DNA from 2 places in the Streptomyces spororaveus genome. Region 1 is predicted to be linked to the other one. Evidence: riboswitches for the same ligand, from Rfam matches in the RefSeq annotation. Region 1 holds a riboswitch; the other holds the start of a gene.
The links. Region 1 has a riboswitch for cyclic di-AMP ahead of Sspor_RS10040 (LysM peptidoglycan-binding domain-containing M23 family metallopeptidase). Riboswitches for the same ligand answer to the same signal wherever they lie in the genome.
Positions count from the first base shown of each region.

Region 1 (4,429 bases):
CCAGAGGGTGTGCTGCTGGTTGCGCAGGCCGCGGCCGCAGAAGTGGCGGGCGGGGGTCGCCGTGAGGGAGAGGCCGGCGATCTCGGTGCTCTCGTTCCAGTCCAGCTCGCGCAGCCGCTCGGCCGGTACGCCCCAGCGCTCCAGGTGCGCGCCGACGCCCAGCGGGACGGCGAAGACCGTGTCCGTACCGGCCAGCGCCTTGATCGTCGGCAGGTCGAGGTGGTCGTAGTGGTCGTGCGAGATGACCACGACGTCGACCGCGCCCAGCGAGGCCAGCGGGACCGGCACCGGGTGCAGCCGCTTGGGGCCGGCGAAGGGGAAGGGGGAGCACCGCTCGCCCCACACCGGGTCGAACAGCACCCGGCGCCCGTCGATCTCCGCGAGCACGCTGGAGTGCCCCATCCAGGTCAGCCGCAGGCCGCTCACGGGCGGCTTCGCCAGGTCCGCGAGGGTCGTCGGGTGGACCGGGATCGGCGCCGCGGGACTGCGCCGTACCCGCTGCTCCCGGTGGAAGTAGATCTTGGCGAACTCCGCCATCGAACCCGAGGGCCTGTTCCGGGCCCCGACCGGGTTCTGGAACACGCCGTCCGCGAAGTTCGGAGAGCGGCGGATCCGCTCCAGCCGGGCACCGGACGGGTCCGCACCGAAGGCTTCGGGCCGCAGGGCACGCAGCCGCGGACGCAAGGGACGGGAGCCGGTCAAAGCGCCTCCAGGGAGGATCGGGTCAGAATGGTCGTCTCTCTACGACCATGCAACGCACACCGGCCCCGAAGGATTCCGCTTCCGGCTCCCGCGCCCGCGCCCGCCGGGCCGGGCACCCCCTAGAGCGGCAGCAGGTCCGGCCGCTTCGCCTCCACGTGGTCCCCGGAGGACTCGCCGCGCAGCCGCCGGCCGATCCACGGCACGAGGTGGTCGCGCGCCCACTGGATGTTGTCCCGGGTCACGTCCACCGAGCCGCGCGGCCGCTGCGGGGGCCACGGCTGGTCGGGGTCGGCCGGCACGTCCAGTCCGAGCACCTGCGCCGCGCGCAGCGCGACCCGCGTGTGCCCCTCGGGTGAGAGGTGCAGCCGGTCCGCGTCCCAGGCCCGCCGGTCCTGTACGGATTTCAGCGACCAGAGGTCGAGCACCGGGCAGTCGTAGCGGTCGGCGATGGCGCGGACGTGCGCGCTGTACGTCGCCACCTTGCCGCGGAGGTGCTTGAGCACCGGCACGCCCCGGGTGTCGAAGCCCGTGGTGATCATGACGTGGCCCACGGCCCCGGTGAGGTCGGCCACGGCCGCCTCGAACCGCTCCGCCACGTCGTCCGGGTCGGTGCCGGGCCGGATGATGTCGTTGCCGCCCGCGCAGAAGGTCACCAGGTCCGGTGCGAGGGCCTTGGCTCTCGGAAGCTGGTCGGCCACGATCTGGTCGAGGAGCTTCCCCCGCACCGCCAGATTCGCGTACCGGAAGTCGTGCTCTTCGCGCTGATCGGCCAGGAGCACGGCGAGCCGGTCCGCCCAGCCGAGATAAGAATCCCCGGGTCCCGGGTCCCCCACGCCTTCGGTGAAGCTGTCCCCGATCGCCGCGTACGAGCCGATGGTCTTGAGTTTCGTCGTCGTCGCTGCCACGAGAACCCATACTTCACTCCCGCAAGCAACCTACGCCAACGTAATGAGGGGTTGACGGACCGTGATCTGTACCACGTGGGAGATAAGGAATAAGTACACGTGAGGCCGGGACCCCCCTCGGGTCCCGGCCTCACGCGGGTCGGCGGTCCGACGGCGGGTGCCGTCAGAGGCTCGCGCCCTTGGAGCGGAGGTAGGCGATCGGGTCCATGTCCGAGCCGTAGGACGGGGTCGTGCGGATCTCGAAGTGGAGGTGCGGGCCGGTCGAGTTGCCGGTGGAGCCGGAGAGGCCGATGGCCTGTCCGGCGGTGACGCTCTGGCCGGAGGAGACGGAGAGCTGCGACATGTGGGCGTACTGGGAGTACTTGCCGTCCGCGTGGCGGATGACGACCTCGTTGCCGTACGAGCCGCTCCATCCGGCGGAGACCACGGTGCCCGCGCCGACCGCCTTGACGGTGGTGCCCATGCTCGCGATGAAGTCGACGCCGGTGTGGTAACCGCTGGACCACATGCTGCCGGCGACCTTGTACTGGGTGGAGATGCCGCCGCTGACCGGGGCCACGAAGCCGCCGCCCGACTGCGGAGCGGCGGCGGGGGCCTCGGCCCGGGCCTCGGCGGGGGCCTGCTGCGCCGGGGCGGGCCGCTCGGCCTGCTTGCGGGCCGGCTTCGGCGCGGGCTGCGCGGCCGGCTCCGCGTCGGCCTCCGGGGCCGGGGCCGCCTCGGCCTCGGACTGCGCCGCCTCGCCCGGACCGCCGAGGTTCAGCTTCAGGCCGGGGTGGATCAGCGAGGGGTTGCTGCCGACGGCCTCGCGGTTGTCGGCGTACAGCTGCTCCCAGCCTCCGGACAGGTGGCGCTGCGCGGCGATCTTGGAGAGGTAGTCGCCCGGCACGACGGTGTAGACGGTCGGCGCGGCCTGCACGGCGGCGGGGGCCGCCTGGAGAGCGGCGGGGGCCTGCGGCGCGACCGCGGGGGTCACCGCGGTCGCGGTGGCCGGGGCGCCGGCCGCGTGCGCGCCCGCGGCACCGATGAGCGGCAGCGCGAGGGCCGCGCCACCGGTTCCGGCGACGGCGAAACCGCGGGAAAGGGAGAGGGACTTGGGACGGCGGTGCTTACCCTTTGCAGGCATGACGAATTCCTCTCCGGCGCCTGCGAGGTGAGCTGTCGGGTTCGGACTGGAGATGTCCGGCCGTACATGTACGAGCCATGAACGACTTCACCCCGAGCCGTCCCGGCGAAAAGATCTCCGGGCCGGCGGCTTACCTGGTTCCCCCGCTCCTGCCGCACGAATAGGTCGGATGCGGTTTCCGGGAGGCGGCAGGATTTGGCGGTCCACCCGGATCGATCGCGAAGGTAATCCCTTGCGGCCACAGGGAACAAGCCATGAATTCCCTGACGGAATACCAGGCATGAGGGACCGACGGAATTACCGTCACCCTCCGTCCATTCGGCAGCGCCAACAGCCGCTCCGACGGGGCCATTCGCCCTTAGCGATCAGGCACTCACGGTCACCGTATGATCTGGCTCACGGGGACGTGCCCGATCTCGCCTCCGGATATGGCAAGTTGGCGCCAAACAGTGTAATTCGGACAGAGGGCCCACGACGTGGCGGAGGAGTTGCTTTGACCCAGCAGATACAGGAGCCGGAGCTGTCCGGAGTGCGCAATTTCCGCGATGTGGGCGGATTGCCGACTTCTGACGGACGAACGGTCAGGGCGGGACGACTGTTCCGAAGCGGACATCTCGCACATGCCACCGAAAGCGACGTGGCTTTCCTGGCCTCGCTCGGCCTCCACACCGTCTTCGACTTCCGCAACGGTGCCGACCACGCGCTGGAGGGGCCGGACGTCGAGCTGCCCGGCGTCCGGAACGTCAACATCCCGCTCTCGGACCCGGCCGACGGGCGGGAGTTCTGGCGGCTGGTCCGCGACGGCGACCTCGTCCAGCTGCGCGAGATCCTGGGCGACGGCAAGGCGGCCGCCCGGATGTCGAACTCGTACCGCGGGATCATCCGGCAGCGCACCGCCGAGCACGGCCGGGTCCTGCACGCCCTCGCCGAGGACAGCGTCCCCGCACTCATGCACTGCGCGGCCGGCAAGGACCGGGCCGGCCTGTCGATCGCCGTCACCCTGCTCGCCCTGAGCGTCGAGCGCGAGGCGATCGTGGCGGACTACCTGGAGTCGAACGCCCCGCACCGCCGCTACCGCGTGCGCCGCACCGACGAGTCGGCGTCCGCCCGCTCCCCCGAGGTGATGGAGCTGCTCGCGCCGCTCTTCGACGCCCGCGCCGAGTACCTGGTGGCGGCCTTCGACACCATCGACGAGATCTGGGGCGGGGTGGACCGCTACCTGGCGGAGGGCCTCGGGCTGACGCCCGAGACCCTCGACAGGCTGCGGGACCGGCTCCTCGCCTGACCGGCCGGGGCCCGGTCCCCCGCGGGGTGGGCGGGCCGTCAGCGCGTGGCGACGGCCTGCTTCACCAGCGTCCTGCCGAAGTCCCAGATCAGCCCGGACCCTCCGTGCGCCTCGTCCATGACCTCGCGGAAGGCCCCGACGAACCGGTCCACGTCCCCCTCGTCCACGATCAGCGGCGGGATCAGTTTGATCACCTCCAGGTGGTCCCCCGAGACCTGGGTGAGGATCCGGTGCTTCTGCAGCAGCGGCACCACGACCATCTGCGCGAAGAGCCCCTTGCGGGCCGCCTGCAGCATGGTCCACCGGCTGCGCAGGCCCAGCGAGGACGGCCGGCCGAACTCGATGCCGATCATCAGCCCGCGCCCCCGCACCTCGTGCAGCAGCTCGTACTCGTCCACGAGCGCGGCGAGACGC
Region 1 covers NZ_BNED01000005.1:1,603,043-1,607,471, forward strand. Annotated here, with positions in the region: gene Sspor_RS10030 (MBL fold metallo-hydrolase) at 1-702, opposite strand, end outside; gene Sspor_RS10035 (SGNH/GDSL hydrolase family protein) at 822-1,607, opposite strand; gene Sspor_RS10040 (LysM peptidoglycan-binding domain-containing M23 family metallopeptidase) at 1,771-2,730, opposite strand; cyclic di-AMP (ydaO/yuaA leader) riboswitch at 2,733-2,908, opposite strand; gene Sspor_RS10045 (tyrosine-protein phosphatase) at 3,224-4,015, shown strand; gene Sspor_RS10050 (aspartate aminotransferase family protein) at 4,054-4,429, opposite strand, start outside.

Region 2 (4,429 bases), 770 kb from region 1:
ACGAGGCCCACGTACGCCCCGCCACCGCCACCGCGGTGGTCGTCGGCGACCTGACCGGCATCGACCTGGACGCCGTGCTCGCGGACACCCTGGGCACCTGGACGGGCAACACCGCCGCGGCCCTGCCGGTCCCGCCGGTGACCGCGGACGACACCGGCCGCGTGGTCATCGTGGACCGGCCCGGCGCGGTCCAGACGCAGCTGCTGATCGGCCGGATCGGGGCGGACCGCCACGACCGGGTGTGGGCGGCCCAGGTGCTGGGCACGTACTGCCTGGGCGGCACCCTCACCTCACGCCTGGACAAGGTGCTGCGCGAGGAGAAGGGGTACACCTACGGCGTACGCGCCTTCGGCCAGGTGCTGCGCTCCACCGCGGACGGCAAGGGTGCCTCGATGCTCGCCATCAGCGGCTCGGTGGACACCCCGAACACCGGGCCGGCGCTGGAGGACCTCTGGAAGGTGCTGCGCACCCTCGCGGAGGGCGGTCTGACCGACGCCGAACGCGATGTGGCCGTGCAGAACCTGGTGGGCGTGGCCCCGCTGAAGTTCGAGACGGCGGCCTCGGTCGCGGGCACCCTCGCCGACCAGGTCGAGCAGGAGCTGCCGGACGACTACCAGGCGCAGTTGTACGCCCAGCTCGCCGCGACGGGGACGGTGGAGGCGACCACGGCGGTCGTCCAGGCCTTCCCCGCGGACCGGCTGGTCACCGTCCTGGTGGGCGACGCGGCGGTCATCGAGGAGCCCGTGCGGGCCCTCGGGATCGGAGAGGTGACGGTCGTCTCCAACTGACCGTCGGACGACGGCCGATTGAGGGCCGGCTGAAGGTTTCAGCAAGGGGTTCTGGTGACTTGGTCACCAGAACCCCTTTTGTCTGTTTAGTGGTGAGGTTGCTTGTATGCGGTGTGGCGTACGCAACAAAAAGCCGCGTCTGTTTGGCGATTGACTGATGATCCGCCTAGCGTCGGCCGTGCTGTCCGTCAGTTGTGCCCGCCGCACCCGCGGCACCGGGCAGCGATCGCCGAGTCCCCGTCAGGCGCGAGCCTGGGGAGCCGGGGACCCACATGAGTCCCTGGGGTGAATCGGACCCCCTCGCAAGAGGAGGCCCGTAGGAGACCTTCCTGCTCCGAACCCGTCAGCTAACCCGGTAGGCGAGAAGGAAGGAAAGGATCAAACCCTTCATGGCGTTTGGCAGTCGTCCCGCTGGTTCCGGTAAGCACCGTGGTTCCAGCCGCCTGAGCAAGAAGACCGCCGGTTACGCCGGTATCGCCGCGATCGCCACCACGGGCGTCGTCGGCTCCCTCGCCGCCCCGGCCTTCGCCGCGGACAACCACAGCAGCACCATCGGCCAGGACAACGGCCTGGGCGCCGTGGTCGTCGCCGAGGACCTCGCGGGTGACATCGCCGACCAGGCCGAGTCCCAGCACCGCGTCGCCGAGCAGGACGCCGCCAAGGCGCAGGCCGAGGCCGACGCGAAGCAGCGGGCCGCCGAGGCCAAGCGCGTCGCCGAGGCCAAGGCGAAGGTCGAGCGCGAGGCCGCCGAGCGCGCCGCCCGCGAGGAGGAGCGCAAGCGCCTCAACACCTTCGTCGCCCCGGTGGACGGCTCGTACGTCAGCACGCAGTACCACGCGGGCGGCGGCATGTGGTCCTCCGGCAGCCACACGGGCATCGACTTCCACGCCGCCTCCGGCACGTCGGTCCACGCGGTGGGTCTCGGCACCGTCGTCGAGGCCGGCTGGGGCGGGGCGTACGGCAACAACGTCGTCATCAAGCACAACGACGGTACGTACACCCAGTACGGGCACATGACCTCGCTGAACGTCTCCGTCGGCCAGCAGGTCACCCCCGGCCAGCAGATCGGCCTGTCGGGCTCCACCGGCAACTCCAGCGGCCCGCACCTCCACTTCGAGGCCCGCACGGGCTCGCAGTACGGTTCGGACATCGACCCGATCGCGTACCTGCGCTCGCACGGCGTCAGCGTCTGACCCCGGCGCGCACCGCCTCACCGCTTCATCGAAGACCCCGGCTCCCCGAGCCGGGGTCTTCGTATGTTGCGTCTTTGTGCAAATGTTTCGGATTTCCGGCCGCTCTCGGAAATTATTCTGTGTTGCAATAGAGTCGCAGCGCGCGCATGTGCGTGCAATGAGGCTGGCAGTCGGAAATAGGCGGAGGTTCGGTCTTGCGTATTCCTGCGCACGCGGTATGCACAGCAATCCGCGACGACATCGTCTCCGGGGTGTTCGAGCCGGGCGGAAGGCTGACCGAGGAGGTGCTGGCCCGCCGGTACGGGGTCTCGCGCGTCCCGGTCCGCGAGGCCCTGCGGACCCTGGAGTCCGAGGGGTTCGTGACCACACGGCGCCACGCGGGGGCCTGCGTGGCCGAGCCGACCGAGCAGGAGGCCGCGGACCTGCTGGAGCTGCGGATGCTCCTGGAGCCGCTGGCTGCCGCGAGAGCCGCCCGGCGGCGCACCGACGCGCACCTCAAGGTGCTGCGCGGGCTGGTCAGGCTGGGTCAGGAGCGGGCCAGGCGGGGGCAGGGAGAGGACCTGCGGTCCCTGGGCGGCTGGTTCCACGAGACGCTCGCGCAGTCCTCCGGCAGCCCCGGCCTGATCGCGCTGCTCACGCAGCTGCGGCACAAGATCGCGTGGATGTACGTGGTGGAAGCGCCGGTCCGGCCCGCGGAGTCCTGGGCGGAGCACGGGGCGATCGTGGACGGGGTGGCGCGCGGCGACGCCGAGCGGGCGCGGGCGCTGACCGCGCTCCACACCGACCGGGCGGTGGGCGCGCACCGGCTGCGGCTCCGCCCGGCGGTGAGCACTTCGCAACCTGCCGTAAACATGCCGAGCGGCCGGCATTAACAGGAGCCGTATACAAAGGGTGGGACCGCCGGAATTCCCTGTGCGCGGCCGGTCGGTTTCTGCGGCGGGCCCATTATCCGTACGGAATTCCAGCCCGGCTGAATTCGGCATGCGCGGAATCCGGGTGGCACCCCTTTGAGGCCGGCGGTATTTCCCCGGTTCCCGGTTCCCGTTTCCCGCGGGGGCGTCCGTCAGGGCCCGGGGCGGCGGCCGGCCCGTGGAACGGCGAAGCCGCGGCCCCCGGTCCGGGGGCCGCGGCTTCGCGCGGGGGGTCGAACGGTCGAACCCGAAGGGTCAGACGGTCTCGGGGAGCTCCTCGAGACCCTCGGCGACCAGCTTCGCGAGACGGTCGAGCGCGGCGTCCGCGCCCTCGGCCTCGGAGGCGAGGACGATCTCCTCGCCGCCCTGGGCGCCCAGGCCCAGAACCGCCAGCATGGAGGCGGCGTTGACGGGGTCGCCGCCGGACTTCGCGATGGTCACCGGGACGCCGGAGGCGGTCGTCGCACGGACGAAGATCGAGGCGGGACGAGCGTGCAGGCCCTCGGCCCACCCGACGTTGACGCGGCGCTCTGCCATGGTGATGCCCTTCAGGTTCTTACGGTTGTCTAGACCAGTCTCTCACGACGCCCGGAATGCTCGGACCTACCTCCGGCCTGAATTTTCCGCCGTTCGACCTTCCCCAGCTTGCACTGATTTGCCCCGTATCGCCTTATGCGCCGCGCGAGCGCTTCAGGGCCCGATCCGGCCGTAAGGTAGGCCCATGACCATCGAGTCGGACCCCTCGTACCCGGCCCACTGGGAAGCCGACGTCGTCCTCCGCGACGGCGGCACCGCCCGGATCAGGCCCATCACCACCGAGGACGCGGGCCGGCTCGTCAGCTTCTACGAGCAGGTCTCGGACGAGTCGAAGTACTACCGGTTCTTCGCCCCCTACCCCCGGCTCTCCGACCGCGACGTCCACCGCTTCACGCACCACGACTACGTGGACCGGGTCGGCCTCGCCGCGACCATCGGCGGGGAGTTCATCGGCACCGTCCGCTACGACCGCATCGACGCCGACGGCCGGCCCGCCTCCGGGCCCGCCGACGAGGCCGAGGTCGCCTTCCTCGTCCAGGACGCCCACCAGGGCCGCGGGGTCGCCTCCGCCCTCCTCGAACACATCGGCGCGGTGGCCCGGGAGCGCGGCATCCGGCGGTTCGCCGCCGAGGTGCTGCCCGCGAACACCAAGATGATCAAAGTCTTCACGGACGCCGGCTACCAGCAGAAGCGCAGCTTCGAGGACGGCTCCGTCCATCTCACCCTCGACCTCGAACCCACCGCCGAGTCCCTCGCCGTGCAGCGCGCCCGCGAACAGCGCGCCGAGGCCCGCTCGGTGCAGCGGCTGCTGGCGCCCGGCTCGGTCGCCGTCGTCGGGGTCAGCCGCTCCGGCGCCGGTGTGGGGGCGGCCGCCCTGCGCAACCTGCGCGACAGCGGCTTCCACGGCCACCTCTACGCCGTCAACGAGGCCGTCACCCGCGACCTGCTCGACGGCGTGCGCGCGTACCGCGCCATCGGCGCCATCGGCGCCCCGGTCGAC
Region 2 covers NZ_BNED01000005.1:2,375,410-2,379,838, reverse strand. Annotated here, with positions in the region: gene Sspor_RS13290 (M16 family metallopeptidase) at 1-788, shown strand, start outside; cyclic di-AMP (ydaO/yuaA leader) riboswitch at 1,006-1,164, shown strand; gene Sspor_RS13285 (M23 family metallopeptidase) at 1,178-1,981, shown strand; gene Sspor_RS13280 (GntR family transcriptional regulator) at 2,176-2,853, shown strand; gene Sspor_RS13275 (HPr family phosphocarrier protein) at 3,148-3,429, opposite strand; gene Sspor_RS13270 (bifunctional acetate--CoA ligase family protein/GNAT family N-acetyltransferase) at 3,614-4,429, shown strand, end outside.
Region 2: it holds a riboswitch for cyclic di-AMP, as region 1 does, so the genes downstream of both, Sspor_RS13285 (M23 family metallopeptidase) here and Sspor_RS10040 (LysM peptidoglycan-binding domain-containing M23 family metallopeptidase) in region 1, are expected to answer to the same signal.